Regions from separate parts of the Micromonospora sp. ABR4_055 genome, predicted to be linked through region 4. Evidence: riboswitches for the same ligand, from Rfam matches in the RefSeq annotation. Region 4 holds a riboswitch; each other region holds the start of a gene.
The links. A riboswitch is a leader RNA that binds a small molecule or an ion and turns the genes downstream of it on or off. The one in region 4 is predicted to bind cobalamin.
Positions count from the first base shown of each region.

Region 1: linked by a shared signal. The riboswitch ahead of cobN (cobaltochelatase subunit CobN) and the one ahead of ACXAHD_RS22090 (VWA domain-containing protein) in region 4 are both predicted to bind cobalamin.
Region 2: linked by a shared signal. The riboswitch ahead of ACXAHD_RS26995 (ribonucleoside-diphosphate reductase subunit alpha) and the one ahead of ACXAHD_RS22090 (VWA domain-containing protein) in region 4 are both predicted to bind cobalamin.
Region 3: linked by a shared signal. The riboswitch ahead of ACXAHD_RS25120 (acyl-CoA thioesterase) and the one ahead of ACXAHD_RS22090 (VWA domain-containing protein) in region 4 are both predicted to bind cobalamin.

Region 1 is NZ_JBSWXD010000023.1:4,253-12,155, forward strand. It holds gene cobN (cobaltochelatase subunit CobN) at 1-3,008, opposite strand, end outside; cobalamin riboswitch at 3,066-3,192, opposite strand; gene ACXAHD_RS08585 (precorrin-3B synthase) at 3,310-4,575, shown strand; gene ACXAHD_RS08590 (precorrin-8X methylmutase) at 4,575-5,210, shown strand; gene ACXAHD_RS08595 (precorrin-2 C(20)-methyltransferase) at 5,207-6,730, shown strand; gene ACXAHD_RS08600 (cobalt-precorrin-6A reductase) at 6,718-7,515, opposite strand; gene cobM (precorrin-4 C(11)-methyltransferase) at 7,600-7,903, opposite strand, start outside.
Region 2 is NZ_JBSWXD010000161.1:6,892-14,794, reverse strand. It holds partial or broken gene ACXAHD_RS27005 (ROK family protein) at 1-795, shown strand, start outside; gene ACXAHD_RS27000 (hypothetical protein) at 806-991, opposite strand; cobalamin riboswitch at 1,087-1,296, shown strand; gene ACXAHD_RS26995 (ribonucleoside-diphosphate reductase subunit alpha) at 1,436-3,841, shown strand; gene ACXAHD_RS26990 (ribonucleotide-diphosphate reductase subunit beta) at 3,937-4,914, shown strand; gene ACXAHD_RS26985 (aminotransferase family protein) at 4,964-6,280, opposite strand; gene ACXAHD_RS26980 (aminotransferase class III-fold pyridoxal phosphate-dependent enzyme) at 6,277-7,671, opposite strand; gene ACXAHD_RS26975 (aldehyde dehydrogenase family protein) at 7,671-7,903, opposite strand, start outside.
Region 3 is NZ_JBSWXD010000138.1:6,965-14,867, reverse strand. It holds gene ACXAHD_RS25130 (ABC transporter substrate-binding protein) at 1-1,030, opposite strand, end outside; gene ACXAHD_RS25125 (GntR family transcriptional regulator) at 1,155-1,877, shown strand; gene ACXAHD_RS25120 (acyl-CoA thioesterase) at 2,025-2,534, opposite strand; cobalamin riboswitch at 2,671-2,890, opposite strand; gene ACXAHD_RS25115 (nitronate monooxygenase) at 3,143-4,153, opposite strand; gene ACXAHD_RS25110 (hypothetical protein) at 4,477-4,872, shown strand; gene ACXAHD_RS25105 (sensor histidine kinase) at 5,255-7,414, shown strand; gene ACXAHD_RS25100 (response regulator transcription factor) at 7,433-7,903, shown strand, end outside.
Region 4 is NZ_JBSWXD010000107.1:3,473-11,375, reverse strand. It holds partial or broken gene ACXAHD_RS22130 (ASCH domain-containing protein) at 93-506, shown strand; gene ACXAHD_RS22125 (maleylpyruvate isomerase N-terminal domain-containing protein) at 483-1,238, shown strand; gene ACXAHD_RS22120 (helix-hairpin-helix domain-containing protein) at 1,422-2,018, shown strand; gene ACXAHD_RS22115 (hypothetical protein) at 2,344-2,664, opposite strand; gene ACXAHD_RS22110 (hypothetical protein) at 2,805-3,428, shown strand; gene ACXAHD_RS22105 (hypothetical protein) at 3,700-4,041, opposite strand; gene ACXAHD_RS22100 (CbtA family protein) at 4,089-4,847, opposite strand; gene ACXAHD_RS22095 (CbtB-domain containing protein) at 4,865-5,065, opposite strand; cobalamin riboswitch at 5,098-5,271, opposite strand; cobalamin riboswitch at 5,383-5,510, shown strand; gene ACXAHD_RS22090 (VWA domain-containing protein) at 5,591-7,579, shown strand; gene cobO (cob(I)yrinic acid a,c-diamide adenosyltransferase) at 7,579-7,903, shown strand, end outside.

The sequences.
Region 1 (7,903 bases), on a different contig from region 4:
CCGCCCCACACCGCGTACACCTCGGCCAGGTCGGCGTCGTCGCGCCAGTTGCGGCTGTCGATCAGCTGCAGCAGCCCGGCACCGTAGGTGCCCGGCTTGGAGCCGAAGATCCGCATGGTGGCCCGCCGGGTGTCACCGTGGGCGGCCAGGTCGGCGCGGGCGTGCGCGGCGACGAAGTTCACCTCGTCGGGCTCGTCGAGGGCCGCGACCAGTCGGACCGCGTCGTCCAACATGGCCACCACATGCGGGAACGCGTCGCGGAAGAAGCCCGAGATCCGCACCGTCACGTCGATGCGCGGCCGGCCCAGCTCCTCGGCCGGGACCACCGTGACGCCGGTCACCCGCCGCGACGCCTCGTCCCACACCGGCCGTACGCCGAGCAGCGCCAGCACTTCGGCGATGTCGTCACCGGCGGTCCGCATCGCCGACGTGCCCCACACCGACAGTCCCACCGAGCGAGGCCAGTCGCCGGCGTCGGCCCGGTAGCGGGCCAGCAGCGACTCCGCCATCGCCTGCCCGGTCTCCCAGGCCAGCCGGCTCGGCACCGCCTTCGGGTCCACCGAGTAGAAGTTGCGCCCGGTCGGTAGCACGTTGATCAATCCACGCAACGGCGACCCGCTCGGCCCGGCCGGCACGTACCCGCCGGCCAGCGCGTGCGCGACGTGGGCCAGCTCGTCGGTGGTGCGGGCCAGCCGGGGGACCACCTCGGTCGCCGCGAAGTCCAGAATCCGGGTGACCAGCGCGGCCCGTCCGTCGGCGCCGAGCACGCGCTTGGCGACCTCGGCGACGGCGTCCGACCGCCAGCCGTGCTCCTCCATCGCCGCGACCAGCTCCCGGGCGGTCGCCTCGGCCGCGTCGGTGTCGTCACGGTCGGTGCCGGACTCGTCCAGGCCCAGCGCCTCCCGCAGGCCGGGCAGCGCGGCCACCTGCCCGGCCCACATCTGCCGGGCCCGCAGCATCGCCAGCACCAGGTCGACCCGGGCCGCGCCGACCGGCGCCGACCCGAGCACGTGCAGCCCGTCACGGATCTGCACGTCCTTGATCTCGCAGAGCCAGCCGTCGACGTGCAGCAGGAAGTCGTCGAACTCGGCGTCGTGCGGCCGGTCGTTCAGACCGAGGTCGTGGTCGAGCCGGGCGGCCTGGATCAGCGTCCAGATCTGCGCCCGGATCGCCGGCAGTTTGGCCGGGTCCAGTGTGGCGATGTTCGCGTGCTCGTCGAGCAGCTGCTCCAGCCGGGCGATGTCGCCGTAACTGTCCGCCCGGGCCATCGGCGGCACCAGGTGGTCGATCAGGGTGGCGTGTGCCCGGCGTTTGGCCTGGGTGCCCTCGCCGGGGTCGTTGACCAGGAACGGGTAGATCAGCGGCAGGTCGCCGAGGGCGGCGTCCGGCCCGCAGTCGGCGCTGAGTCCGACCGTCTTGCCCGGTAGCCACTCCAGGTTGCCGTGCTTGCCGACGTGCACCACGGCGTGCGCGCCGAAGCTGTGCTCCAGCCACCGGTACGCGGCCAGGTAGTGGTGACTCGGCGGCAGGTCCGGGTCGTGGTAGATGGCCACCGGGTTGGCCCCGAAGCCGCGCGGCGGCTGCACCAGCAGCACGATGTTGCCGGTACGCAGCGCGGCCAGCACGATCTCGCCGTCCGGATCCCGGGACCGGTCGACGTACAGCTCGCCCGGCGGCGGACCCCAGTGCCGTTCGACCTGTTCCCGTAGCTCGGTCGGGAACTCGGCGTACCAGCGACGGTAGTCGGCGGCCGGGATGCGCACCGGGTTGCCGGCCAGCTGCTCCTCGGTGAGCCAGTCCGGGTCCTGCCCGCCGGCGGCGATCAGCGCGTGCATCAACGCGTCGCCGTCGCCGTCGGCCAGCCCCGGCAGCGCGTCGGGGCCGTCGGGCGGCCCCACGTCGTAGCCGGCGTCGCGCAACGTCGACAGCAGCGCCAGCACACTGGCGGGGGTGTCGAGCCCGACCGCGTTGCCGATCCGGGCGTGCTTGGTCGGGTACGCCGACAGCAGCACCGCGATCCGTTTGTCGCCCGCCGCGATGTGCCGCAGCGCGCCGTGGCGGACGGCGATCCCGGCCACCCGGGCGGCCCGCTGCGGGTCGGCGACGTAGACCGACAGCCCGTCGGCGTCGATCTCCTTGAACGAGAACGGCACGGTGATCAGCCGGCCGTCGAACTCGGGGATGGCCACCTGGGTGGCGGCGTCCAACGGGGACAACCCGTCGTCGGTGGCCGCCCAGGTCTGGCGGGAGCTGGTCAGGCAGAGTCCCTGCAGGATCGGCACGTCCAGTTCGGCGAGCGCGCCGACGTCCCAGGCGTCGTCGTCGCCCCCGGCGGAGGCGGTCGCCGGCCGGGTTCCGCCAGCGGCCAGCACCGTCACCACCAGGGCGTCGGCCTGGCGCAGGGTGGCCAGCAGCTGCGGGTCGGGCGAGCGCAGCGAGGCGCAGTAGACCGGCAGCGCCCGACCGCCGGCGGCGTCGACCGCGTCGCACAGGGCGTGCACGAAGCCGGTGTTGCCGGCCAGGTGGTGGGCCCGGTAGTAGAGCACCGCCACGGTCGGCTGGCCCGGTCCGGTCGGCACGTTCGGGCGTTCCAGTACGCCCCACTCCGGGGCCGGCCGCGGCGCGGCGAAGCCGTGCCCGGTGAGCAGCACCGTGTCGGACAGGAATCGGTGCAGTTCGGCCAGATTGGCCGGGCCGCCGTGGGCCAGATAGGCGTGGGCCTCGGCGGCCACCCCGGCCGGTACGGTGGACAGCTCCATCAGGGCGGCGTCGGGTGCCTGTTCGCCGCTGAGTACCACCACTGGGCGTCCGTCGGTCAGCAGCGCGTCCAGTCCGTCCGGCCAGGCCCGGCGGCCGCCGAGCAGCCGGACCACCACGAGGTCGACGTCGGCAAGCAGGGGCGTGAGGTCGTCGACCGACAGCCGGGCCGGGTTCGCCAGGCGCCAGTCGGCACCGCTGGCCCGTCCACTCAGCAAATCAGTATCTGAAGTGGACAGAAGTAGCATCATCGGACGCCTGGTCCTCCCTCGGGGTCCGCGCCCCGGGTCGTCGGTCGCGGCGACCGGAGTCTCCTGGCTCCCGGATCGAGGCTCGCCCCGGCCTTCCCGCCCCGTGGATCGGGGCCGTGGCCGTCGGTGGGGTCCGCTCCCCGGTGACAGTGGCGGGACCGCGCCGGAATCACACCGGCTTCCTCCACTTGCCGCCGCAGTTGGCTACCGACCACTGTCACGACCCGGGGACGTTTCGTCAAGGTGTGATCTATTCGCCGCGAGGGCGTCGCCTCCCGTGGCAGCCCGTAGTATCCGCCGCGTGTCCGCCTCGCCGCTGCCGCCCGTCCGGGGCGGCCCCGATGCCTGCCCCGGCACGCTGGCGCTGCATCCGGCCGCCGACGGGCACCTCGCCCGGGTCCGCTGCCCCGGTGGGCTGCTAGCCGCCGGCCAGCTGACCGTACTGGCCGCCGCCGCCCGTGACCTCGGTGACGGACACCTGGAGCTGACCAGCCGGGCCAACGTACAACTGCGGGGGGTGGCCGCCGACGCCGCCGGGGTGCTCGCCGGCCGGCTGAGCGCGGCCGGGCTGCTGCCCGCACCCGGACACGACCGGGCCCGCAACATCCTCGGCTCCCCACTGGCCGGTGTGGACAGTGTGCCTCGGTGGGACGTCGCGGCGCAGGTCCGCGCCCTCGACGCGGCGATCTGCGCACAGCCACAGCTGACCCGCCTCTCCGGCCGGTTCCTGTTCGCCGTCGACGACGGTCGGGGCGCCACCGTCGCGGCGCGCCCCGACGTGGGCCTGCTGCCCGGGTCGGACGGCCGGGTCGGTATCCGGCTCGCCGGGGTCGACCACGGCCTACGGACCACGCCGACCGACGCGGTCCGGGTGGCGGTCGCCGCCGCCCGGATCTTCCTCGCCGACGAACGTGCCGTGGCCGGCACCATCTGGCGCATCGGCGACCTCGCCGCCGCCGAACTGGCACGGTTCGTCGCGGCGCTCGCCACCACGCCGGGCGTCCACCGGGTCGCGGCCGACCCGCCGACCGCACCGCGACGGTCCGGCGTACCGCCGGTGGGCGTGCTGCGCCGCCCCGACGGCGACCAGGCACTCGTGCTCGCCGTACCGCTGGGTCAGCTCACCGCCGCGCAGGCCGACCTGCTCGCCGCCGCCGCACCGCAGGCGCGGATCACCCCGTGGCGGACCGTGGTGCTGCCTCGGCTCACCGACGCACCCGGCTGGGCGCGCCGGCTGCACCGTGCGGGTCTCGACACCGACCCCGGGTCGCCGTGGCTCGGCGTCACCGCCTGCGCGGGCCGTCCCGGCTGTGCCCGGTCGCGGGCCGACGTACGGGCCGACGCGGCGGCGACGCACGCCGGCCGGCCGGCCGCGGCCAGTGGGGCGCACTTGCCGGTGCACTGGATCGGCTGTGAGCGCGGCTGCGGCACCCCAGCGGGACCGGCGCTGCGGGTCCTCGCCACCGGCGACGGCTACCAGGTGAGCGCGCCCGGCCGCCCCACCGTCCACGTCCTACCAGGGGCGGCGCTGGCCGCCGCCGTCCGCACCGCACGCGAGGAGCCGTGATGGACCACGTCCGCGACGGGGCCGAGATCTACCGGCAGTCGTTCGCCACCATCCGCGCCGAGGCCGACCTGAGCCGGCTCACCGCCGAACAGGCCCGGGTCGCCGTCCGGATGATCCACGCCTGCGGGATGGTCGACCTGGTCGACGACCTGGTCTTCTCGCCGCAGGTGGTGGTGGCGGCCCGGGCCGCGCTGCGCGCCGGCGCGTCGATCCTCTGCGACGCCACGATGGTGGCCGCCGGGGTCACCCGACGCCGGCTGCCGGCCGCCAACCCGGTGCTGTGCACCCTGTCCGATCCCCGGGTGCCTGAGCTGGCCGATCGGCTGGGCACCACCCGCAGCGCTGCGGCCGTCGAACTGTGGGGCGACCGCCTCGACGGCGCGGTGGTCGCCGTCGGCAACGCACCGACCGCGTTGTTCCGACTGTTGGAGCTGGTCGACGCCGGTGCCGGCCGGCCGGCGGCGGTGCTCGGCGTACCGGTCGGCTTCATCGGCGCCGCCGAGTCCAAGCAGGCTTTGATCGACCATGGCGGACTGGAACACCTGGCGGTCCGGGGACGACGCGGCGGCAGCGCGATGGCCGCCGCCGCACTCAACGCGATCGCCAGCGACGACGAGGGACAGGTGGGCAGATGAACGCGCGTCGCGGCGGCCCGGGTCGGCTGTACGGCGTCGGCCTCGGCCCCGGTGACCCGGAACTGGTCACCGTGAAGGCGGCCCGGCTGATCACCGCCGCCGATGTGATCGTGCACCACAGTGCCCGGCACGGCCGCAGCGTCGCCCGGTCCATCGCTGAGCCGTACCTGCGCGCCGGACAGATCGAGGAGGCGCTGGTCTACCCGGTGACCACCGAACGCAGCACCCACCCCGGCGGCTACCGGGCGGCAATGGACGAGTTCTACGCCGACTGCGCGCGACGGCTGGCCGCCCACCTCGACGCCGGTCGGACCGTGGTCGTGCTCGCCGAGGGCGATCCGCTGTTCTACGGCTCCTACATGCACCTGCACAAGCGGTTGGCGCACCGCTACCCGACCGAGGTGGTGCCCGGGGTCACCTCGATGAGCGGGGCAGCCGCCGCACTCGGCCGGCCGCTGGTCGAGGCCGACGAGGTGCTGACCGTCCTGCCCGGCACCCTGTCCGGTGCGGAGCTGACCCGACGGTTGGCCGACACCGACGCCGCCGCCGTACTCAAGCTGGGTCGGACCTTCCCGGCCGTCCGCGACGCGTTGACCGTCGCCGGCCGCCTCGACGACGCCTGGTACGTCGAGCGGGCCAGCACCGTCGGGCAACGCGTCGCGCCGCTGGCCGACGTCGACCCGGCGACCGCGCCGTACTTCTCTCTGGCGTTACTGGCCAGCCGTCGCGGTGGCACTGTCGCGGCGAGCGCCGCCGACCCTGCTCGGTCCGGCGGGGGAGAGGTGGTGGTGGTCGGCCTCGGCCCGGCCGGCCGGGACTGGATCACCCCGCAGGCGCAGGCCGCCCTCGCGGCCGCCGACGACCTGGTCGGCTACGGACCGTACCTGGACCGGGTGCCGGCCAACCCCCGGCAACGCCGGCACCCGTCGGACAACCAGGTCGAGGCGCAGCGCGCCGCCCACGCGCTGCGGTTGGCGGCCGACGGAGCCCGGGTCGCGGTGGTCTCCTCCGGTGATCCCGGGGTGTTCGCGATGGCCACGGCGGTGCTGGAGGTCGCCGCCGAGCCCCGCTGGAAGGACGTGCCGGTCCGGGTGCTGCCCGGGGTGACCGCCGCCCAGGCGGTGGCCAGCCGGGTGGGGGCACCACTCGGGCACGACTACTGCGTGCTGTCCCTGTCGGACCGGCTCAAGCCCTGGCCGGTGATCGAACGGCGGCTGCGCGCCGCCGCCCGCGCCGACCTGGTGATCGCGATCTACAACCCGGCGTCGCGCAGCCGGACCTGGCAGCTGGCCAGGGCCCGGGACCTGCTGCTGGAGCACCGGTCGGCACACACCCCGGTGGTGGTGGGCCGCGACGTCGGCGGTCCGGGTGAACGCGTCGACGTGGTGGCGTTGGCCGACCTGGATCCGGCCATGGTCGACATGCGGACCCTGCTGATCGTCGGCTCGTCGGCGACCCAGGTCAGCCACGACGGCGCCGGGCCGCCGGTGGTGTTCACCCCACGGCGCTACCCGGGCTGAGCGCCCGCCGCCGCGCCCAGCCCGATCAGCCAGGTAAGGGCGGCGCCGACGTCGTTGACCGTCGGCACGGGTGGCGCGGCGGCCCGGTCGACCATCAGCACCGGGAGTCCGAGCTCGCGCGCGGCGACCAGTTTGGCGGACGTCTCGTCGCCGCCGCTGTCCTTGGTCACCAGCACGTCGATGGCGTGCGCGCGCATCAGCGCCCGCTCGCCGTCCACGGTGTACGGGCCGCGGTCGAGCAGCAGCACCCGGTCGGCGGGCAGCGGCGGCTGCGGTGGGTCCACCGTACGGATCAGGAAGAAGATCCCGGCCAGCGGCGCGAAAGCGGCCAGACTCTGCCGACCGGTGGTGAGCATCGCCCGGGTGCCCAACCGGGGCAGGGCGGCGGCGGCCGCGCCCAGGTCCGGCACCCGGTGCCAGACGTCGCCCGCACCGGCGACCCAGCCGGGCCGGCGCAGCACCAGCAGCGGCGTACCGGCCAGCGCGCAGGCCCGCACCGCCGAGGCGGAGATCCGGGTGGCGAACGGGTGGGTGGCGTCGACCACCGCGCCGATGCGCTCGTCCCGCAGCCAGCTAGCCAGCCCGTCCGGTCCGCCGAAACCACCGACGCGGGTCTCGCCGTGCGGCAGCCGGGGCCGGGCCACCCGGCCGGCAAGCGAGGTGACCACCCGCGCCGCCGGGTCGGCCGCCAACGCGGCGGCGAGCTGACGAGCCTGGGCGGTGCCGCCGAGAATGAGCACCCGTGGTCCGCCGTCCGGGCTGGGGCCGGTGCGGTCACCGGTCATCGGATTCCTAATGAGTTCTGGGAGTGAGCCATCCGGCAAACTCCTTTCGTGGATACTCCGGCCTTCTTCAGGCGGGGAGGATTGTCAATGCCGGCACCGGTCGGCGCTGTACAGATGGCTGTCGGGGAAATTTTCCGCGCCGAGCACCGCGCCGACGATGATCACTGCGGTACGCCGTACGCCGGCGGCGTGCACCTGGCCGGCGATGTCGGCCAGCGTGCCCCGCAGCGCCACCTCATCGGGCCGGCTGGCCCGGGCCACCACCGCCACCGGACAGTCCGCGCCGTAGTGCGGTACCAGGTCGGCGACGACGGCGTCGATCCGTTGCACCGCCAGGTGCAGCACCAAGGTGGTCCGGCTGGCACCGAGGGCGGCCAGCTCCTCACCG
Region 2 (7,903 bases), on a different contig from region 4:
GCCCGCGAGGTCGGGCGGGAGGCGGCGCGGACCCCGGTCGCCTGCGGGGTCGGCACCGCCGGCACCGTCGACCCGGCGGGTCGGGTCGCCCACGCCACCGACACCCTGCCCGGCTGGCGGGGCACCGACGTGCGGGCGGCGTTCACCGCCGCCCTCGACCTGCCGGTCGTGGTGTCCAACGACGTACACGCGATGGCTGTCGGCGAGGCATCCTGCGGTGCCGCCGCCGACGCCCGGGACGCGCTCGTCGTCGCCGCCGGCACCGGGATCGGCGGCGCGATCGTGGTCGGCGGCGAGCTGGTGGTGGGCCGGCACGGGTTCGCCGGCAGCGTCGGGCATCTGCCGGCCGCCCGGCACTTCGGCCGACGCTGTGGCTGCGGCGCGGTCGACCACGTCGAGGCGTACGCGGCTGGTCCGGCGATCGCCGCCGAGTACGCGGCCCGGACCGGTCGCGGCGCACCGCCGCCGCTGGAGGAGGTCGCGGCGGCGGCCGCCGCCGGCGACCCGGTTGCGGTCGAGGTGACCGATCTGGCGGCCCAGGTGCTCGGTGCCGGGTTGGCCACCGCCGCCAACCTGTTGGACCCCGAGGTGGTCGTCCTCGGCGGCGGCGTGGTCGGACTCGGTGACCGGTTCGTCGCGGGGGTGCGCGCCGCGCTGCACACGGCGGCGCTGCCCGGCATCGACCGGCTGCCGGTGCGGACCGCCCGGCTCGGTAACGCCGCCGTGCTGGCCGGTGCCGCGCTGCTCGCCCGCCGGGTCAGCGCCGGTCGAGCCGGCCAGGTCAGCGCCGGTTGAGCCGGCCAGGTCAGCGCCGGTCGAGGTCGATGACTGGCTCGGCGCCAGCCGCCATGCCGCCACCTCCTCCGCCGACCCCGTCGCCACCGCTGGCACCGGGCCGCAGCCCGGTCGCCTGGATGCTGAGCATGCCGACGACGAGGACGAGGAGTCGGCCGAGCATCGCCCCGTGCCCACCCCACACCACGGTTCTCACCCGACGGACCCTCCTCCGCGTACCTGGCAGCGACCTGACGTCGCGACACGCCGAACACAGTATCTGGTGTTGCGTCTTCTGGCTCGCACCCATATATGGTGTACCTCGCAGCTGGTTCGACCACCCCTCGGCGGTGGTCGAGGCAAGAGGGAACCCGGTGTGAGTCCGGGACTGCCCCGCAGCGGTGAGTGGGTACGACCGCCGTCACCGAGCACTGGACCCGTCGCGGGTCCGGGAAGCGACGGCCAGTAGGCACGAACACGGCGCCCACGAGTCCGAAGACCTGCCAGCGTGCCGCACGCGACGCGTGCGGCGGTCGAAGGCCGCGCGGGACGGCCGACGCCGACGACCGGTCGACACCCGGCGGAGCAGCCGCCAGGTGGGTGACCGGCGGCGTCCTCCCCGCGTGTCCGTCGACCGGTGGACAGGCATGAGGAGGGGGACATGACGACGATTCACGACCGGGCCGCGCCCGACACGGCCGCGCCCGACCGCACGGTTGCCGAGCAGCGCCGGCACGCGATGCAGGTGCGCAAGCGCAACGGCGACACCGAACCGGTGGACGTCAACAAGATCGTCAAGGCGGTCGAACGCTGGGTCACCGACCTGGACGAGGTCGATCCGCTGCGGGTGGCGACCAAGACGATCAGCGGACTGTACGACGGAGCGACGACCGCCGAGCTGGACAAGCTGTCGATCCAGACGGCGGCGGAGCTGATCGGCGAGGAGCCGCAGTACTCGAAACTGGCGGCCCGGCTGCTCGCCGCCTACGTGGACAAGGAGGTCCGCGGCCAGCAGGTGGCGAGCTTCAGCCAGTCCATCCGCTACGCCCACGGCCTCGGGCTGATCGGCGACGACACCGCCGCGTTCGTGGCCCGCAACGCCCGCAAACTCGACGACGCAGTGGACGTCGACGGCGACCGGCGCTTCGAGTACTTCGGGCTGCGTACGGTGGCCGATCGCTACCTGCTGCGGCATCCGCGCACCCGGCTGGTGGTGGAGACGCCGCAGTACTGGCTGCTGCGGGTGGCCTGCGGGCTGTCCCAGACGCCGGCCGAGGCGATCGACTTCTACCGGCTGATGTCCAGCCTGGCCTACCTGCCCAGCTCACCGACCCTGTTCAACTCGGGCACCCGGCACACCCAGATGTCGTCGTGCTTCCTGGTCGACTCGCCGCGCGACGAGCTCGACTCGATCTACGAGCGTTACCACCAGGTGGCGAAGCTGTCGAAGTTCTCCGGCGGGATCGGCATCTCCTGGTCGCGGATCCGTGGCCGGGGCGCGCTGATCCGGGGCACCAACGGCAGGTCGAACGGCATCGTGCCGTTCCTCAAGACCCTCGACGCCGGGGTCGCGGCGGTCAACCAGGGCGGCCGCCGCAAGGGCGCCGCCTGCGTCTACCTGGAGCCGTGGCACCCGGACGTCGAGGAGTTCCTGGAGCTGCGGGACAACACCGGCGAGGACGCCCGGCGCACCCACAACCTCAACCTGGCCAACTGGATCCCGGACGAGTTCATGCGGCGGGTCGAGGCGGACGCCGACTGGTCGCTGATCGACCCGTCCGACGCACCCGAGCTACCCGACCTGTACGGCGAGGCGTTCGACGAGGCGTACCGCGCGGCGGAGAAGAAAGCGGTCCGGACGGTCAAGGCCCGCGACCTGTACGGGCGGATGATGCGCACCCTGGCGCAGACCGGCAACGGCTGGATGACGTTCAAGGACGCCGCGAACCGGCTGTCCAACCAGACCGGCGCGCCGGGCAACACGATCCACCTGTCCAATCTGTGCACCGAGATCCTCGAGGTCAACAGCGACACCGAGACCGCGGTGTGCAACCTCGGGTCGGTCAACCTCGGCGCGCACGTCACCGCCGACGGCGTCAACTGGGACAAGCTGCGCGCCACGGTCCGTACCGCCGTGGTGTTCCTCGACCGGGTGATCGACATCAACTACTACCCGGCGGCGCAGGCGGCGGCGTCGAACCCGCGGTGGCGGCCGGTCGGGCTGGGGCTGATGGGCCTGCAGGACGCGCTGTTCGCGTTGCGGCTGCCGTTCGACTCGTCACAGGCTCGGGAGCTGTCCACCCGCGTCCAGGAGGAGATCTTCCTGACCGCGCTGGAGACCTCCGCCGGGCTCGCCGAACGGTTCGGCCCGCATCCGGCGTACGCCGAGACCCGCGCCGCCCGGGGCGAGCTGCACCCGGACCTGTGGGGGGCCGAGCCGGGCCAGCCCGAGCGGTGGGCCCGACTGCGGTCGACGATCGACGCACACGGCCTGCGGAACTCGCTGCTGGTCGCGATCGCGCCGACCGCCACGATCGCCTCGATCGCCGGCTGCTACGAGTGCATCGAGCCGCAGGTGTCGAACCTGTTCAAGCGCGAGACGATGTCCGGGGAGTTCCTCCAGATCAACACCTACCTGGTCGGCGAGCTGAAGGCACGCGGGCTGTGGACGGCACCGGTCCGGGAACAGATCAAGCGGGCCGAGGGGTCGGTGCAGGGCGTCGCGAACGTGCCCGCCGACGTGCGGGAGCTGTTCCGTACCGCATGGGAGCTGCCGCAACGTGCGTTGATCGACCTGGCCGCCGCCCGTGCCCCGTACATCGACCAGTCGCAGTCACTGAACCTGTTCCTCAGCGCACCGACCATCGGCAAGCTGTCCTCGATGTACCTGTACGCCTGGAAGTCGGGGCTGAAGACCACCTATTACCTGCGGTCGCGTCCGGCGACCCGGATCCAGCAGGCCACGGTCGGTATCGCGCCGACCGCCGGGCCAGTCGTCGCGACCAGCGACGACGACGCGTTGGCCTGCTCCCTGGAAAACCCCGAAAGTTGTGAGGCCTGCCAGTGACCACCGTTTCCGAAACCAGCAGCGCAACCGCGACCGCCGCCGCCAGCGACGCCGCGACTGGCGTGGGTCGGCAGCAGCTGCTGCTCGACCCCGGCATGGATCTGACCCTGCGCCCGATGCGGTACCCGCAGTTCTTCGACCGGTTCCGGGACGCGATCAGGAACACCTGGACGGTGGAGGAGGTCGACCTGCACTCCGACCTCGCCGATCTGGCCAAGCTGTCGCCGGCCGAGCAGCACCTGGTGTCCCGGCTAGTGGCGTTCTTCGCCACCGGCGACACCATCGTCGCGAACAACCTGGTGCTCAACCTCTACCAGCACGTCAACTCTCCGGAAGGCCGGCTCTACCTGTCCCGGCAGCTGTTCGAGGAGGCGGTGCACGTCCAGTTCTACCTGAACCTGCTGGACACCTACGTGCCGGACGAGCGGGAGCGGTTCGCGGCGTTCGCGGCGGTGGAGAACATCCCGTCGATCGCCCGCAAGGCCGAGTTCTGCTTCAGGTGGATCGACTCGATCTTTGAGTTGCGGGAGCTGCGTACCCGCGCCGACCGGCGGGCCTTCCTGCTGAACCTGATCTGCTTCGCCGCCTGCATCGAAGGGCTGTTCTTCTACGGCGCATTCGCGTACGTGTACTTCCTGCGGTCCCGGGGGCTGCTGCACGGCCTTGCCTCGGGCACCAACTGGGTGTTCCGCGACGAGTCGATGCACATGGCGTTCGCCTTCGACGTGGTGGACACGGTCCGCGCCGAGGAGCCGGAGCTGTTCGACGCCGAGATGGAGGAGCAGGTCAGGCAGATGCTGGCCGAGGCGGTGGAGTGCGAGGTGCAGTTCGCCGCGGACCTGCTCGACCAGGGCGTGTCCGGGATGTCATTGGCCGACATGCGGGAGTATCTGCAGCACGTCGCCGACCGGCGGCTCGCGGTGCTCGGCATCGAGCCGATGTACGGGTCGAAGAACCCGTTCGCCTTCATGGAGCTGCAGGACGTGCAGGAGCTGTCCAACTTCTTCGAGCGGCGGGTGTCGGCGTACCAGGTCGGGGTGACCGGCTCGGTGACCTTCGACGACGACTTCTGACCCGCGTACCGGCCCGGGCCGGCGGGGCCGGCTGTTCCGCGAAGGTCGGCTACCCCGCCTCGGCCCGCTCCGTCACGGTGCGGATCGCCGCCGCCGTGCCGACCGCGATCTCCTCGACCTCGTCGGCGGAGACGACCAGCGGCGGGCCGAGCAGGATCACGTCACCGTTGACGCCGTCGGCGCAGCCGGTACCGCTGTAGAGCAGCAGACCGGCGTGCCGGGCGGCGGCGACGACCCGTTCGGCGACCCGGGCGGTACGGGCGTACGGCCGCGCGGTCTGCCGGTCGGCGACCAGTTCGACGCCGACCAGCAGGCCGCGACCGCGGACGTCCCCGACGTACGGCGAGTCGGCCAGTTCCCGGCGCAGGGCCCGGCGCAGCGACTCGCCGGCCCGCCGGCCGGCCGTGACGAGGTCACGCTCCCGCAGCACCCGCAGCACCGCCCGGCCGGTGGCCGCCCCGACCAGGTGGTGCGAGTAGGTGAACCCGTGGGTGAAACCGGTGCGCGCGATCGTGTCGTGCACCGGGCCGGCGGCGACGGCCAAGCCCAGCGGCCAGTAGCCCGAACTGGCCCCCTTCGCCGCGACCAGGATGTCCGGGCGTACGCCCCAGTGGTCGACGCCGAACCAGGTGCCGGTGCGGCCAAAGCCGGTCATCACCTCGTCGGCGATGAGCAGCACTCCGTACCGGCGGCAGACCTCGGCGACGGCCGGCAAGTAGTCGTCCGGCGGGACGCAGGCACCCAGCCCGGCCCCGGCGATCGGCTCGGCGATGAACGCCGCGACCGGCCGGGCCCGGCACAGCTGCGCCAGCGCCGCCGCGTGCCGCGCCCCGCAGCCGACCGGATGGGTGTCCGGGAACGGGCAGCGGTACTCGTACGGGGTCGAGGTGTGCACCGCCTGCCCCAGCCACGGCAGGTACGGCGCACGCAGCCCGGCCCGGCCGGAGACGTCCAACGCGCCCCGGGAGTTGCCGTGGTAGGAGCCGACCCGGCCGACGACGAGGTGCCGGTCCTCGCCCCGGGCCAGGTGGTAGGCGCGGGCCATCTTCAGCGCGGTCTCTACCGCCTCGCTGCCGCCGGAGACCGGGAAGACCAACGGATCGTCCATCGGCAGTACGGCCGCGAGCTCGGCGGCGTACTCCTCCAGCACGTCGGCGCGGAACATCGAGCCGTGCGCGTACGCGACCGCGCCGGCCTGCTCGGCCTGCGCCCGGACCACCTCGGTGACGCCGTGGCCGATGCCGACGACGATCGCCCCGGCGGCCGCGTCGAGGTAGCGCTTGCCGGTGGTGTCCCACAGCTGCGCGCCGAACGCCGAGGCGATCCGTGGCGCGTCGTCGGACACCCGGCCGAAGACGTGGCTCATCCCGGTACGGCGACGGCCCCGCCGGCTGCGATCTCCCCGCCGGCTGGGGCCTTTCCGTTGCCGGCGACCTTTCCGTTGCCGGCGGCCTGCATGTCGGCGGCAACCTCGGCGACGGCGGCGCCGAACAGCCGCAGACCGGTCTGCGCCTGGGCCCGGGTGATCACCAGGGGCGGCGACATCCGTACCGCGTTGACGCCGGCCTCCAGCACCAGCAGGCCGCGACTGAACGCCGCCTGCTGTACCTGGCCGGCGATCTCGCCGGTGGGGAACTCGACGCCGATCATCAAGCCGACCCCGCGCACGTCGACGAGTAGCTGCGGGTACGCCTGCTGCAGTTCGCGCAGCCCGGCGAGCAGGAACTCACCCTGCTCGGTGGCGTTGTCGAGCAGGCCCTCCTCCTGGATGACCCGCAGGGTGGCGAGGCCGGCGGCGCACGGCACCGGGCTGCCGCCGTAGGTGGAGCCGTGCGCGCCCGGACCCCAGGCCTCCATCAGCTCGGACCGGGCCAGGAACGCGCCCAGTGGCAGGCCGGAGGCGATGCCTTTCGCGCTGATCAGGATGTCCGGCTGTACGCCGGTGTGCTCGATCGCCCACATCCGGCCGGTGCGGCCCATGCCGCACTGCACTTCGTCGGCGACGAGCAGGATCCCGTGCCGGTCGCAGATCCGCCGCAGCCGGGCGAGCCAGCCGGCCGGCGGCACGATGAAGCCACCCTCACCCTGGATCGGTTCGACGAAGATCGCCGCGACCTCGCTCGGATCCACCTGGTGCTCGAACAGCACCTCCTCGATGAAGTCCAGCGAGGCTGGTGCGTAGGGCGCGTGCAGCACGCCGGGCAGCAGCGGGCCGAATCCCTTGTGGTACTTGGACTTCGACCCGGTCAGCGTCATCGCCCCGTAGGTGCGGCCGTGGAACGATCCGTAGAAGCTGATCACGTACTGCCGGCCGGTGGCGTACCGGGACAGCTTCAGCGCGCCCTCGACGGCCTCGGCCCCGGAGTTGGTCAGGAAGACCCGTACCGGCCCGTCCATCGGCGCGGTCGCGGCCAGCGCCTGGCACATCTGGCCGTACAGCGGCAGGTAGAAGTCGCTGGCCGAGTAGTGCAGCAGGGTCGCGGCCTGCTGCTGCACCGCTTCGACGACGCTCGGGTGGCAGTGGCCGGTGGAGGTGACCGCGATCCCGGCGTTGAAGTCGAGGAACAGGTTGCCGTCGACGTCCTCGACGACGGTACCGTGGCCGCGCCGGGGCGCGATCGCGTAGGCGCGGGGCAGCGACGGGCTGGTCACCGCTTGGTCGCGGGCCAGCACTTCGCGGGCCTGCGGTCCGGGCAGTTCGGTGACCAGGTGCGGTTGCGGGCGGTCCGGGTCGAACCAGTCGGGGATCGTCGTCATCAGGCCACCACCGTCTGCGACTGCTCGCGGAGGAACTGCTGGAGGTAGTACGGTCCGCCACCGGCCTTGCCGGTGCTGCCGGAGCCCTTCCAGCCGCCGAACGGCTGCACCCCGGGCCAGGCACCGGTGGTGGCGCCGGCCGGCCGGTTGACGTAGACGACGCCGGCTTCGATCCGGTCGAGGAAGTGGTCGATCTCGCCCTGGTCGGTGGAGAAGAACCCGGCGGTCAGGC
Region 3 (7,903 bases), on a different contig from region 4:
GGACCATCGCGTCCTCGGACAGCAGGTACTTCATGAACTCCCACGCCTCCTCGGGGTGCTTGGCGTTACGCGGGATGAACAGCGTGCTGGTGGTGACCTGGGTGGTGCCGGCGAGTTCCGGCTGCGCCGCCGGGTACGGCAGCGGCGCCACACCCCAGTCCAGGTTGGGGGCGAACTTGTCGATGAACACCGACTGCCACTCGCCGTCGATGATCGTGGCCACCTTGTCGACGTAGAACGGGTTCTGCGCGGAGGCGTACTCACCGAAGCCGGAGGTGAAGTCGCGGACTTCCGCCACCCCGTACGTGCCGGGGATGTTCCCGGTGTAGAACTCCAGGCCGGCGACGTTGCCGGGGTCGGCCGGGGTGGGCCGGCCGGACTGATCGTCCCAGGCCCCGCCGAACATGAACCCGAGCGTGGTGAACGATGTGTTGATCTCGGCGTTGGCGTAGCCGAGCTGGGTGATCGTGCCGTCGGCGTCCCGCTTGGTGAGCTTGGCGATCTGCTCCGCCCACTCCTCGGTGGTCTCCGGCGGACCGTCGATGCCGGCCTCGGCGTAGAGCTTCTTGTTGTACATCAGCATCTGCGCGTGCAGGGCGATCGGCATCGAGTAGGTCTGGCCCTCGTACTGCATCTGGGACATCGCCGCCGGCACGAAGTCGGCGGTGTCGAGCCCGTCGGCCTCGATGAAGTCGTCCAGCGGGGCCAGGATGCCCTTGCTGGCCCAGGCCCCGACGCCGTTGCCGAAGTGGTCGGAGATGTCGAACCTGCCCTGCGCGCCGGACATCGACGTCAGCTGCTTCTGGAAGTCCGGGTTGGAGACCCCCCGGACCTCGATCTGGTCCTGGCTGGCGTTGAAGTCGGCGATGATTTCCTCGAGCGCTTCGGCCTCCGCACCGGCCCACAGGTAGGAGAAGACCACCTCGACCTTGTCGCCGCCGCCGTCCGAGTCGCCACAGGCACCGAGCGCTGTGGCGAGTACGCCGGCCACCGCCGCGGCGGTGGCCCGCCGGAAAGATTCGCGTCTCACGTGCACCTCCAAAGATCATCTTTGGTCTAGTCCAATTGTCAGTGCGGGTAGCGTAGACCGGCAGGCAGCATCGCGCTAGTATCATTTTGGTTTAGACCAGCCGCCCCTGGAGCTGACACCTCGGATGACCGCGACCAAGCATGAGCTGCTCCGCAGCCACCTGCAGAACCTCATCGAACGCGAGCTGGCCCCGGACGAGCGACTGCCCACCGAGCGCGATCTGGCCCAGGAGTTCGGCGTCAGCCGGATGACCGTGCGTCAGGCCCTCGAACGCCTGGAAAACGAGCGGCTCGTCTACCGGGTACGCGGCGCCGGCACCTTCGTGGCCCGACCAGCCATCACGAAGAGCATCGAGCTCACATCATTCAGTGACGACATGCGTCGCCGTGGACTGACCCCAGGTTCGCACCTGCGCACCGCCGAGTCGATACCGGCCGGCGCGAACGTCGGCTTCGCGCTGGGCCTGAGCCCGGCGGACGAGGTCGTGCACCTGGAGCGGGTCCGGATCGCCGACGGCGTCCCGATGTGCATCGAGCACACCTATCTCTCGGCGGCGCTCGTCCCGAAGCTGCTCGACCGGCCGTTCGACAACTCGCTCTACGACCTGCTCCGGGACCATTACCACATCCGGCTCGTCCGGGCGGAGCAGTCCATCCGGGCCACGGTCCTGGACGAGGCGACGGCCACCCTGCTGCAGGTCCCGGCCTTCAGCCCGGCCCTGCTGGTCGAGCGGACAGCCTACGACCAGCGGGACCGCCCGGTGGAACGGGCCATGTCGACGTACCGGGGCGACCGCTACGCCTTCGAGATCGAGGTGGTCCGCCCGACCACGGACGGCACCGCCTGACAACCCCTCTCCACCGGCTGACTGCCCGGCACCGTCCGGCCGCCCGCCGGCGGTGCGCACCGTCACGCGCGATGACAGACTTCCAACCCGCAGGTCAGCGACCAGAGCCGGATCTGGGCGCTCCACCCGACACGAACCTGGACTCGCTCATGCCAGACCGGCCTCGCTGGCAAGGGCCCGACGCAGCGTCAGGCGATGCTCGCGCCGGATCTGCGCCTCCTGGTACCTACGGCGGTCGTCGTCGGTCTCCGGCGACAGTGCGGGTACCGGTCGCGGTTGTCCGTTGTCGTCGATGGCGACCATCACCAGGTGGGCGGTGGCCACCAGGGTGGGTGGGACGGCGCGGTCCCACCGGTCAGCGGTGACTGTCACGGCGATCTCCATCGAGGACCGGCCGGCCCAGGTGATCCGGGCGTCCACGTGCACGACATCGCCGACCCGTACTGCCTGGAGGAAGGCGGTTTCGTCGATTGCGGCGGTGACGGCCGGGCCCTCGGAATGGCGGGCGGCGACCACACCGGCGACGGCGTCGATCAGGTTCAGAATCCGGCCGCCGTGCACGGTGCCCATCAGGTTGGTGTGGTGCTGGTCCATGATCTGCGACAGGGTCAGCCGTGACGCGGACGGTGGGCGGCTCGGCAGAGTCGTGTCGTGCACGGGGAACGTCCTTCGAGGTGGTCGTGACCCACGGAGGGGGGCAGACCACAGCGACCTGCGGGCACGCGGGCATGCGGGCCCGAAGGTACGCGGTCCGCCCGGCCCACCCGCGAGACCGGTGGCGCCACACACCCGGTCGGTGTGTGCGGCGCGGGCAGGTCTTCGGACTCGCGGGCGCGTCCGGACCGGGGTCCGGTCTCCTACTGGCCGTCGCTTCCCAGGCGCGGGTGCGCCCAGTGCCGGTGACGGCGGTCGTTCCTGCTCACCGCTGCGGGGCAGTCCCGGATTCGCACCGGGTTCCCTCTTACGACGCCCCTTCCCGACGGGCGGGGCGAACCAGCGCTGACGCCGATGATAGCGGGCCGTCGTCCCACTGTGTGGAAGGGTGATGCGGTCTGCGGCGCGGGGTGTGCGGACCGTCTCACCGGCACGACGCGGACGGGGCAGGTGAGCCGCTGCCCAGGTATGTCGAACAGCCGAGAAGCCGGACACCCTGTCGGCACCCCACCACCCGGACCAGCACCCGCACGGCGCGTCACGGGACGATCGTTACCTGACCCGTCACCAGTTGCGTTCGAGCGATCCGAGCAGGGCCGTACCCCTGCCGCTCACCCGCGCCCGACCAGCCGTTCCAGGATGTCAGCGGCGGGGCCAGCCGCGGTAGACCGGAAGCCGGTGCCGGCCCACAGGTGAACCGACTCGGGATCCCCCGCTTTCGCCGCGGCGCGGCGCACCGGACCGGTCAGGTGGTGCAGGGCCGGATAGCCGATCGGTGCCGATTCGCTGAACCGGTCGGTGAACCTGTTCCGCAGGGCGCGGGCCGGCCGGCCGGTGAAGGCTCGGGTGACGATCGTCGTGCGGCCCCCGTGGTCGGCGAGGACGGCCCGGTGCACCGGGGAGGTGCCGGCCTCGTCAGCCCGCAGCAGGGCGGTCCCCACCATCACCGCACCGGCCCCGGCGGACAGGACCGCGGCGACCTGGCCTGGGTCGGCGAGGCCCCCTGTCGCGATCAGCGGTAGGCCCACCGACCGCCGGACTCCTGCCACCAGGTCGGGCAGGCAGATCGTCGCGGGTGGTCGCGTCGGGGTCAGGGTGCCCCAGTGACCGCCCGCAGCCGCCGACTGGACCACCAGCTCGTCGGCCCCGGCCTCCGCAGCGGCGTTGGCCTCCTCGACCGAGGTGACAGTCTGAACGGTACGGGTACCCACCCGCCGGAAGGCGGCGAACACAGACCTTGGCGGAATACCGAAGGTGAAGCTGACCACCGGTACCGGGTCGGCCAGCAGGAGGTCCACCTTGTCCGGCCAGTGATCGTCGTCCTCGACCGGGTAGGCGGGCAGCGCCACCCCGTATCGCTGCGCCTCGCCGGCCAGCAGATCCGCGTACCGGGCGTAGCTTGCCGGATCGATCCGGACCGGGTTCGGCGCGAAGAGGTTGACCCCGAACCGTCCCCGCCCTGCGGGCCGTACCGCCGCGATGTCCTCGATCAGGGCCTGCGGGGTCCGGTACCCGCCGGCGAGGAACCCCAGCCCACCCACCCGAACCGCGGCGAGTACCAGGGCAGGGGTGCTCGGGCCCCCCGCCATGGGGGCTGCCACCACCGGTAGTTCGATATCCATCGGTCTTTCCCTCCCTGGCCTGGAGACGTGCATCCGGATGCCATGTCAGGGCCGGCGCCGCCGTGGCGACCGGCGAACTGAGCCGGGGTGGGGTGCCCCGGGAGGCTCCCCAAGGTACCAAGCTGAGCCGCTGACGGGCACGACTGTCCATCGACACCGTCTGGCATGCTGCGGCGGATAGTTCCGAGGCGATGCCGGCGATCCGGGCGGACCGACGCTTCGATCTCGATAACGAGGGCTTATCGATATAATTTTTGGTATCGGGGCATCATCGAGGGCCAACCAGAGGGAGAGTCGCCATGCCAAGGCCAGTGTCACAGAAGATGGGCGTCAAGGAGGGCGCGCGGGCGTTCTTCGTCAACGCCCCGCAGACAGCGCTCGAAGCAATCGAGCTACCGGCCATCGAGGTCGCCGACGAACTGACCGGGGAATTCGACTACCTCCATCTGTTCACCATCTCCGGCACCGATCTGAACGAGGTCTTTCCCCGGCTCAAATCCCATCTCAAGGCAACGGGCACATTCTGGGTTTCGTGGCCCAAGAGCAAGCAGCTCGGAACCGACCTGACCCTTCCGAAGGTCATTCATATCGGCTATAACCACGGTTTGGTCGAGAGCACCTGCCTCAGCGTCGACAGCACCTGGTCCGCCCTGAAATTCACCCACCCCAAGAGGGGCAAGACCTACAACAACAGCTTTGGGAAGCTGCCCGACGCATAGCCCACTGTCATAATCCCGCCAACTCGCCACGGTAGCAAGCCCGGCCGGTGGACAAGACTCTCCCATCGCGCCGGGCGATCAACGAGCTTGACAGGGGAAACTATGCCTGGTTTGCTGTGCGGTACTACACACCGGTCGGTGCCAATGTAGCGAAGCCCGGGGGAATAGTGTCGTGGTAGGCAGGGATTCGAGCCCTTCGTTCCATACCTCGGCTGATCTGTCCGACAGCGACCTATTTGCCCACTTATCCCCGAATCAATCGGGCCGGCTTACCGCTTCACGGATTTCCCGAGCGGTGATCTTCGCCGTACTTTTCGGTTACTCACTGAACACACTTCTGTCAGTTATCGCCGCCGGGATACAAGGTCCGCCGCTGTTCGGTTTGGTCCTTTGTCTTGCCGCCGCCTTCGTGCTGCAGATCGCGCATTCCACCCGGGACCCGTTGACCTGGGCGCCACAGGTACGGGCAGCCACTCTGAGCACTCAGGCCGTCGTCACCTTCCTCCCGTTTCTCTGGGTGGGTCCGCAGGCAGGTGCCCTCGCAGGCTTCCTCGCCGGGTCGGCCCTGCTGGCGTTGCCCCACCGATGGCGCTGGTGGGTCGCCGCCGGGGTCGTCCTGGGGGTGCTGGTCCTCCTGCGGGCCGAAGGGCTCGCGGGAGTCCACATCGCCTACGGGGTGTACTTCTCCGCGCTCACCGGCCTGGTGGTCTACGGCATCAGCTCCCTCGTCGCACTGGTCGCAACGGTCCACTCGGCCCGGGGCGAGCTGGCCTGGATGGCGGTGGCTCAGGAACGGCTCCGGGTCGCTCGTGACCTGCACGACCTACTCGGGTTCAATGTGTCGGCAGCCATGCTCAAGAGCGAGCTGGCCTACCGGCTCCTGCCGGTCGCCACCGACCGAGCCCAGCGTGAGCTACGGGACGTGCTGCAGATCTCCCATCGGGCCCTTGTAGACGTGCGGATGGTCGCCGGCGAGGGTCGGCGGATGTCGCTGGCGGCGGAGGTCGAGGCCGCCCGAGGGCTACTCACCGCCGCAGAGGTGCAGGTGGAAGTCGAGGTGACGGTTCCAGAACTGCCTGAGGAGATCGACACGGTCCTCGCCATCGTGCTACGCGAAGCCACGACGAACACGCTACGGCACAGCAAGGCACAACAGTGCCAGATCAGGTCCTCGGTGGTGGCCGGGCAGGTGCGACTGCTGATCGAGAACGACGGGGTGGATCCCGAAGGTCAGGCACACGCACCCAGCGGCTCCGGGTTGAACAATCTGACCGAACGGTTGGAACCCCTCGGCGGGAAGCTCGTCTCTACCGTCGAGGGTGGAAGATTCCGGCTCTTCGTCACCGTACCGGCGCCCTCCGTCCCGGCAGGGCACGCCACGGGCAAGGCCGATGTGACGCCGGTGGTCCCCCCTGCCGCCGGCAGCGAAGCTTCCCGGTGGCATCGGCGGGTCGCCAGGACGATCACCGCCCTGGTCTTCTCCGGATACGCGCTGCTGATGGTCATCAACATCCTGCCTGGGCAGCCGGGCCTGCCGGGCCTGATCGGTTTCGCGGCCTGCGTCGCCACCCTCGTCGGAGTCCAGATTCTCTACTCACTGCGAAGGACCTGGACCTGGCCCCGTCACCTCCTGGCTGCCAGCCTCGCCGGTCAGGCGGTCGTCACCGCCCTGCCGCTGCTCTGGATCGGCGCTCCCTGGGGTTCGATGGGCGGATTCCTGGCAGGCTCCATGCTGCTGGTCACCCGCGAGGCCCTGCGGTGGCCGCTGTACGGATCGGTCGGCGGGGCCATCTTGATAGTCTCCCTGTTCTATGGACACGACCCGGGGTGGACCGCCTATCTCACCCTCTCCACCCTCCTGACCGGGATAGCGGTCTATGGAATCGGCTCCCTGTCTGGCCTGGTTCAGCAGGTCGACCAGGCCCGGACAGAGTTGGCCCATGTCGCGGTGACCAGGGAACGTCTGCGCGTCGCCGGGGAGGTACAGGACCAGTTCGGGCAACTACTCTCCGCAATGACCGCGAAATGCGAGACGGCGATCCGTTTCCTCCCGGGGCAGCCCGAACTGGCCAAGGCAGAGTTGGCAGAGGTGCTCGACATCGCCCGCAGGGCGGTGGCCAACATCCGAACGGTCGCCAGCGGCTACCGGCACCTCTCCTTCCACACCGAGGTGGATTCGGCCACCACCAGTCTGGCCGCAGCCGGGATCAGGACCACTGTCAAGGCACCGGAGATACTGCCTGCGGAGGTAGAGGCCCTGCTCGCGATTGCACTGCGCGAGGCGGTCACCAACATGATTCGACACAGCGAGGCACGCCGGTGCGACATCGAGGTCCGGCTCACGGGAGAAGCGGTGCGGCTCCGAGTGGCCAACGACGGGGTATCCCCCGGTGGCCTCCGCCGGACGAGATTCGCGGGTCTCGCCGACAGGTTGCGGGCCATCGGGGGCAGCCTCTCCATCGAGATGACCGACGGAACCTTCATCCTGTGGGTCGAGGTGCCGGTGACCGCAACCATCGGCAACCGACCTCCTAGCAGTTGAATCCTGAAGGGACCCTAGTTGCTCAAGATTCTTCTCGCCGAGGACGTACACATGGTGCGCGGCGCGCTGGCCTCCCTGCTCGAACTGGAGGGCGACCTGACCGTGGTCGCCCAGGTCGACAGCGGCGACAAGATCGTGTCAGTGGCCCTACGTACCCGCCCAGACGTCGCCATCATCGACGTGGACCTCCCGGTGCTGGACGGCCTCTCGGCGGCGGAGGAACTGCACGGGAGGCTGCCCGAGTGTCGCACCCTGATCCTCACCGGGCTCGGCCGGCCGGGCACCCTGCGCCGGGCGCTCTCCTTGTCCGTCGGGGGATTCCTGCTGAAGAACTCACCCTCCGACGCGCTGGCCCAAGCGGTTCGGGAGGTCGCCTCGGGACGGCGGATCGTGGACCCCCAACTCGCCCTCACCGCCTGGGACGTCGGAGAGATCCCTCTCTCCGGACGGGAGATCCAGGCCCTGCGACTCGCGGCGGGCGGGGCCGAG
Region 4 (7,903 bases):
GGCAGCACACGATCGTGGACGGGACCAGGCGGCACCGCCGCCAGTACACTGCGGCCGTGGCGACCGAGGCGGACCGTGATGCCGGGCAGGACGTGCCGCACCGCGTCGACCATGAGCCGAAGGCCGAGTTCGCTTTTCCCGGTCCGCTGCGCGACCGGCTGGTCGCGGCGATCCTCACCGGCGAAAAGACGGCCACGTCCGGGCTGCTGCGCGAGTACGAGCTCGACAACGAGCCGCTGCCGGTCGTGGGGGCCCGGTCGGTTCTGGTGGATTCGGCGGACCGGCCCTGCGCGGTACTGGAAACTACCGGGGTACGGGTGGTTTCACTGGCGGAGGTGGACCTCACCCACGCCGTCGACGAAGGCGAAGGGTTCGTTGACGTCGCCGGGTGGCGCCGCGCCCACGTCGACTTCTGGCACTCGACGCCGATGCGGGCTGCTCTCGGTGACGAGACGTTCACTGTCGACGACCGGACGATGTTGGTGGCCGAACGGTTCCGTGTCGTGCAGCGGATCTGGCGGTCCGACGAGGTGGCCATCGCCTACGCTGCGGAGAGCCGGGCCGCGGTCGACGCGCTACGGGCCGTACCGGAGGCGGACTTCGACCGCCCGACCAGATGCGCCCCGTGGACGGTCAAGGAACTGCTTGCACACACCGTGATCGCGCTGTCCCGTACCGTCGAGATGCTCGACGACGGCGCACCCGCCGCCGGTCCGGACGGTCCGGTGGACGCGGTCGGCTACTACGCGCCCGACGCCCGGTTCCGTCCCGACGCGGACGGCGGGCGGATCGCCGACGCTCAGCGGTGGGCGGCGGCCCGGACGGTCACCGCCGCTGTCGACGAACTGGCGGCGCGGGCAGCGACCGCCGCCGCCCGGGTCACCGCGCAGCCGCCGGACCGAATGGTCGTCACCCGGCACGGTGACCTGATGACGTTGACCGACTTCCAGGCCACCCGGGTCGTCGAGCTCGCCGTCCACGGTGTCGACCTGGCCGACGGCCTCGGCATGGCGCCGTGGCTGACCGCCCCGGCGGCGGACCTGGTGGTGGCGCTGTCGGCGGGCACCACACTGGCACCGCTGCGGGCGGCGCGTGGATGGGACCGGCCGACGTTGGTACGCGCGGTCACCGGGCGGGTCGAGTCAGGTGACGTGGACCCGGCTGAACTGCACCCGCGGGGAGTGCGCTCCCCGTTCTTCGGTGGCACGCACCGTCCCACTGTGGTTGGCGAAGAGTAGCGGGACCGACCTGCCCTCGAAGCGCCTTGCGACTGCCCGTAGGTTGACAGCGACAAGGCCACAACGAGACCCTTTCGCGATTCTGACTTTTGGTGCTGGAGGTTTGCCGTGGACTGGTCCCTCGGAAACATACTGATTCTGCTGGTCGTGGTGTTGCTCGGTGCAGTCGCGGGGTGGCTCGTGATGAGCCGCCGGTCCGCCGCCGGCAAGGACGCCCCGGTGAAGCCTGAGGCGGCTGCCGCCGTCGAGCCGCCGACCACCACCTCGGAGGAGCCGTCGCCGGCCGACCCGGCCCGTCCGGAACCCGCATCGCCGGCCGACCCGGTCAAGACCGAGCCCGCCACCGAGACTCCCGTCGAGCCCGCTGCGGATGACACGGCCGAGCCGGTCAGTGTTGAGCCGGTCAGTGTCGAGCCGGCCAGTGTCGAGCCGGCCACTACCGCCGATGCGGCCAGCCCTGAGCAGGTGCCGGCCGTCGACCCGCCCGCCGTCGACCCGCCCGCCGTCGACCCGCCCGCCGCCGTCGAGCCGTCTACCGCTGAGTCGCCCGCCGCCCCCGAGGCTGGGCCGGCGGACGACTTCCGGCGCATCGAGGGCATCGGGCCGAAGATGGCCGCCGCCCTGCAGTCCGCCGGGATCCGCACGTACGAGCAGTTGGGTGCGACCGACGAGGCGGCGCTGCGCGCGGCGGTCCGCGCCGCCGGGGTACGGGCCACTGCCAGCCTGCCGACCTGGCCGGCCAAGGCCCGGGAGTTGGCGGCGGCGCGCTCCACAAGCTGACCGGAAAGTCAAGCGGCCACAGTGGATCGATCGTCGGCTGACCTAGGTCCCGGCGATCGGGCACGTACGGCGGCAGCGACCGATCACCGTACCGGGTGACGATGAGGTCGCGCACCGGCGGCGGGGTGCCGCCGGTGCCGACCGAACGAGGTGATCGGCATGGCCGCAGTGCGCACCGGCCAACCTGCGGATGCCGATGCTCAACGACATGCAGCAGATCATGCGCACCGCGTACTACGGCACCGCCGGTCGCTGATCGTCCCCGGTCCGGCTGTGGCACGCTGCCGCAGCCGGACCTGTCCCGCCTGCCCGACGGCCCCGGCGGTCACTGTTCCTCGGGGAACGCCACACAGTTGGCGCAGCCCGGACTCGGCACGGGCAGTTCCGTCTGATCATCGAAGGTGATCATTTTGACGACCAGCGGGTGGTCGACCGGGATCGGTCGGGCGGCCACCGTGCCGTCCGGCTCACCGACGAGTTCGACGCAGGCCAGGCGGACCTGCTCCGAGCGCATCAGACAGACGCCCCGGTTCGCCGGTGGCACCCCGCCCGGAAACACGATCCGCACCGGTGAGGCGTCGGTCGGGTGGTACGGCACCAACTGGGAGCGGAAGACGAAGGCCGGCCTGTCATCGGGGCGGAACACCGCGACCCCGAACCGGTAGTTGTCCGTGTAGGTGGTGCAGAGCGCCGCCTCGCCCGGGCAGCACCGTACCGAGGTCGGGGTCCGCCACGAGGCCGCTCAACTGGCCGGTGGCGCAGCCAGCCGGAGTCCACCAGTCCGTGATGGTCGGATCGCTGGTGGGGATCGGCGAAGCCGCCCATGACGGCGTCGGCGTACCTGCGGCCACCGGCGTGGCGGACACGCCGCTTGCCGACAGTCACGCCAGGGTAGCTGCCACGAGGATCATAGCGGCTGTGGTCGTCGATGGTGGGCGGCCGCTGCAGAACCCGGACCCGGATACCCCTGTCCAGCTGGCTGCGGTCCAGCGGAATCGCCTCCGCCGAGGCCGCCGCGCTGATCACTTCGGTGTTGATGGTCAGATGTTCGTGCCGTTCGGCGGCGACCAGCCGCCGCACCCGGTCGCGGGCGGCGGCCCGGCTGCCCAGGCTGCGTACCGCCGGATCGTCCGGGCCGGGCAGGTCGATGCCGTGCACGGTACGGAAATGCTGGCGCCAGACGTCCTGTCGCCGTACCGGCTGCGCTGGCCGGCGAAGCCGCGCGATGACCGGACCGGCTGGCAACGGCCGCCAGCCGGCGGCGGTCGGCACGGCCGCCGTCAGGCCGTTCAGTTCGTCGAGTGCGACCTTGACGCGTTTGCGGGTCAGCCCCAGCTCGTGGGCGAACTGACCGCTGCTGCGGGCACCGAGCATGGTCAGCGCCCGGTAGACCAGATCGGCATCGGGTGAGGCGCCCCACCGGGTCAGTGGTGCAACCGCAGTCGGGCCGTGCGTCCTGATGCTCCCCGTTCCCCGTGTCACAGCCGTCAGCTCAGCACAGTAACAACGCCGTAGGGGAGAAGCCACGGCACCGGACGGTTGCACGATTGTGCAATCGGTTCGCGCCGTACCTTGTCGAACGTGCGCCAATGGGTGACCGTGATCCGGGCAGGCGCGCGTTCGGGGGCGGCGCTTGTCGGCCGCCGGAACGCGGTGGCCGGCAAGCGACGGCACTACGCGGTCAGGACGTCGGGGCGGACTTTCCCCAGCGGGGGGCGGCGAAGCGCAGCCCGGCGAGCCGGTCCGGCGGTGCGGCCAGGCCCGGCCCGCCGGTGGCGATCCAGTCGACGACGCTCGACAGTGCCGTCTCGTCGTGCACCCCGCCGAGCCACACCGGGCGGGCACCCAGTCGGCGGGCCAACACCGCTGGCTGCACCACCACCACATTGGACCGGTCACAGGCGTTGAGGCAGTCGGACACCCGTACCGGCGCGGCCGCGCGCAGTAGGTCGAGCTGCCGGTCGTGGTCGACGTCCGGGTGTTTGCGGCGGGTGCCGCAGCAGCAGCCCCGGCAGACGGTCACCCGGGCGGGGTGCCCGGGTGCCGGTCCCGCCGGGCCAAGCTCCGCCGTCACGCGACGTTGGCGAGCGTGGGCCGCCGGTCACCGGTCCGGGCCGGGGTGAGCAGCAGTCCGAACACCACCCCGAAAACCGTCCACATCGTGGCGAGCTGCGCCAGCGAGGCGAGCCGGAACTCCCACAGCAGCGCCGCCGGGATATCGGCGGGCACGTCGACCCCGGTTGCCGGCGAGAACGCCAGCAGCAGGGCGTACCCGACGACGGCCAGCGCCGCCGCGACCACCGTCCGGTAGGGAGCCGGCCGCGCCCAGCCGGTCAGCCGCCGGTGGGTCAGCAGCGCCAGCCAGGTGACGGCGGCCGCGGCGATGATGAACGACAGATACTGCCCGGTGCGCTGGTTGACGGTGTCCGGGTCGCCGACGCCCGGCGGGTTGGCCGGGAAGTGGATCGCCGGTAGCAGCGCCACCACGACGAAGCCGAGCCCGGCGAGCAGCCCCACGCGGCGGAAGTCGTCGCGGCCGGGCAGCAGGTGCCGGGTCGCCGCGAAGACCACGGCGACGATCAACGCCAGGCACAGCGCCACCGCGACGGTGGCGACCAGCCCGCCGAGGACCTGCATGGCCCGACCGACCAACTCCTCGTCGTGGCTGTGTCCGGCCGTCCCGGTCGCAGCGCGGGCCTCCTCGACGACCAGCGCCGACTCGATCTGCGGTTCGACGATCAGCAGGGCCGCCACCGCACCTGCCGCGCCGGCGGCCGTACCGGCGAGCAGTCCGCGGCCCAGCACCGCGCGGAACGGGTAGGTAGTCATCGGAGCTTGGCCGCCGCTCAGTGGCACGGTACGCCGAGGGCGTGCCGGCCGTCGTGGGTGAACTCGTGCATGAACTCGGCGGCACCGGCCAGCACCAGCCCGTTGTCCTGCGCGACCAGGTAGATGACGACCGCCGCGACGGCGGCCAGCAACCAACCGGCGAGCGGTACGCGGATGGCGGTGGTGGTGACCTCTCCGCCGACAGAAGGTGCAGTCATGCCAGGAAATCCCCTCGTCCATGCCTCGTGGCGATGCGGTGCGTGCCACGGCCGGTCTCCTGGCTCCCGGATCGTCGCAGCCGTCCCGCCTTCCCGGACCGTCGTCGGCCCAGTGGCATGGTGGATCGGACACTTCCCGGTCACAGTGGCGAGGACCACGCCGGACTCACACCGGCTTCCCGAACACCGTGGCATGCGCAGCGTACCGCCGTCGTGACCGGCCGGGCAATGGCTGTGGCCGTGGCCGGCAACGGGACCGGCGCCACATTGACGGTGGACCGCGGGTGGGGGAGCATGACCGGCACGAGCGGTGCGCGGAGGAACCCGGTGCGAATCCGGGGCGGTCCCGCCACTGTGACCGGTGAGTCGCGTCCCCCTGAGACAGCCACTGCCCCGATGGCGGGAAGGCTCGGGACGCGACGTCGATCCGGCAGCCAGGAGACTCCGGCCGCTCGCTGGTCCACCGGTACGCGGGCGTGGACACCCGCGGGAGGGATTCACCATGCACACCTGTCGGCCCCTGCCATGACGCCGTACCCGTTCACCGCCGTCGTCGGCCTGCCCGACCTGCGGCAGGCCCTGCTGCTCGCCGCGGTGCACCCCGGCATCGGCGGAGTGCTCATCCGGGGTGAGAAGGGCACCGCGAAGTCGACGATCGTCCGCGCGCTGGCCGGGCTGCTACCGGAGGTCGACCGGGTGCTCGGCTGCCGGTTCGCCTGCGACCCGGCGGCCCCGGACCCGGCCTGCCCGGACGGGCCGCACACCGCGCCGGTGACCGCGCGTGGCGGCCCGGCCGCACTGGTCGAGTTGCCGGTCGGCGCCACTGAGGACCGGGTGGTCGGCACCCTCGACATCCAGCGGGTGCTCAGCGCCGGCGTGAAGGCGTACGAGCCGGGGCTGCTCGCCGCCGCGCACCGGGGCCTGCTCTACGTCGACGAGGTCAACCTGTTGCCGGACCATCTGGTGGACCTGCTGCTGGACGCGGCGGCGATGGGCCGGGCCCACGTCGAACGCGACGGGGTGTCGGTCAGCCACGCCGCCCGGTTCCTGCTGGTCGGCACGATGAACCCGGAGGAGGGCGAGCCGCGTCCACAGTTGCTGGACCGCTTCGGGCTGATGGTGTCGGTGGCCGCACCGACCCTGGTGGCGGACCGGGCCGAGGTGGTGCGCCGTCGGCTCGCGTACGAGACCGACCCGGTGGCGTTCGCGGACCGCTGGCAGTCCGCCGACAACCAGCTCGCACTGCGGGTACGCGATGCGCGGGCGGCCCTGCCTGCGGTCACGCTGCCCGATGCCGAGATCGACCGGATCGCCCGGATCTGCCTGGCGTACCAGGTGGACGGTATGCGGGCCGACATCGTGATGGCCCGCGCCGCCGTCGCGCTGGCCGCCTGGCGGGGCCAACCGGCGGTCACCGCCGCCGAGGTCGCCGAGGCAGCCCGGCTGGCGCTGCCGCACCGGCGGCGCCGTGACCCGCTCGACCCGCCCGGCGCCGACGAGCAGCGCCTCGACGAGGTGCTGCGTGACGAGTGCGGCGACGATCCCGATCCTCCTCCGCCGCCGGGTCCGCCACTACCGGACGGTGGGCCGCCACCCGGCCCGCCCGACTCGGACGGTGGGCCGCCACCCGGCGCGCCCGACTCGGACGCCGGCCGGCATCCTGAGCCAGCTACGGCAGACGCCGACGGTCCGGCGGTCGGTGCCGAGCAGCCGGACGGCGTACCGCCGGGCGGTCCGGCTCCGGCGGCGGCCGGGCCCGCGTACCGGCCCCGGACACTGCGGCTCCCCGGGCTCGGTGCGGGCGCGACGCCCGGCCGACGTTCGGCGGCCCACGCCGACCGGGGCCGGGTAGTCGGCGCCGGGTCGCCGACCGGACGGCCGTCGACGGTGCATCTACCGGCAACGGTGCGCGCCGCCGCGTCCCGGGGTGCCCGCCGGATCACCCCCGCCGACCTGCGCCAGGCCCGCTACGTCGGCCAGGAGGCGAACCTGATCCTGTTCGTGGTCGACGCCTCTGGGTCGATGGCGGCCCGGCAGCGAATGACGGTGGTCAAGACCGCCGTGCTGTCGCTGCTGCGCGACGCCTACCACCGGCGGGACCGGATCGGGATGATCACCTTTCGGGGTGCCGCCGCCGACGTGGTGCTGCCGCCGACCAGCAGCCACGAGGTGGCCGTCGCCAAGCTGGCGCAGCTGCGCACCGGTGGCCGTACCCCGATCGCCGCCGGGCTGCGCGTCGCCGCGGCCACCGTCGCCGCCGAGCACCGCCGGGACCCGCGCCGTCGGCCGCTGGTCCTGCTGGTCACCGACGGGCGGGCGACCGCCGGACCGGACCCGACGACGCTGGCACCGGTGCTCGCCGGTACGCCGATGGTGGTGCTCGACTGCGAGGCCGGCCCGGTGCGGCTCGGTCTGGCCCGCCGGCTCGCGGCCGGCTTCACCGCGCAGTGGCTGCCGCTGGCCGCGTTGGCGGCGTCGGGTCCGGATGTCCACGACCGGCTGAGGGCGGCCTGATGCCACAGGGAAGACCGGAACACGTTCCCGACGATGGGCTGACCACCCGGGCCCGGCGTCGCCAGCCGGTGCTCGCGGTGCACACCGGCCCCGGTAAGGGCAAGTCGACGGCGGCGTTCGGGATGGCGCTGCGGGCCTGGTCGACCGGCTGGCCGGTGGTCGTCTACCAGTTCGTCAAGTCTCCGAAGTGGAAGGTGGGTGAGGAGGCGGCCCTACGTACCCTCGGTGAGTCGGGCCGAGGGGCGCCGGTGACCTGGCACAAGATGGGGGAGGGCTGGTCCTGGATCCAGCGCCCCGGCACCGAACGCGACCACGCCGCCGAGG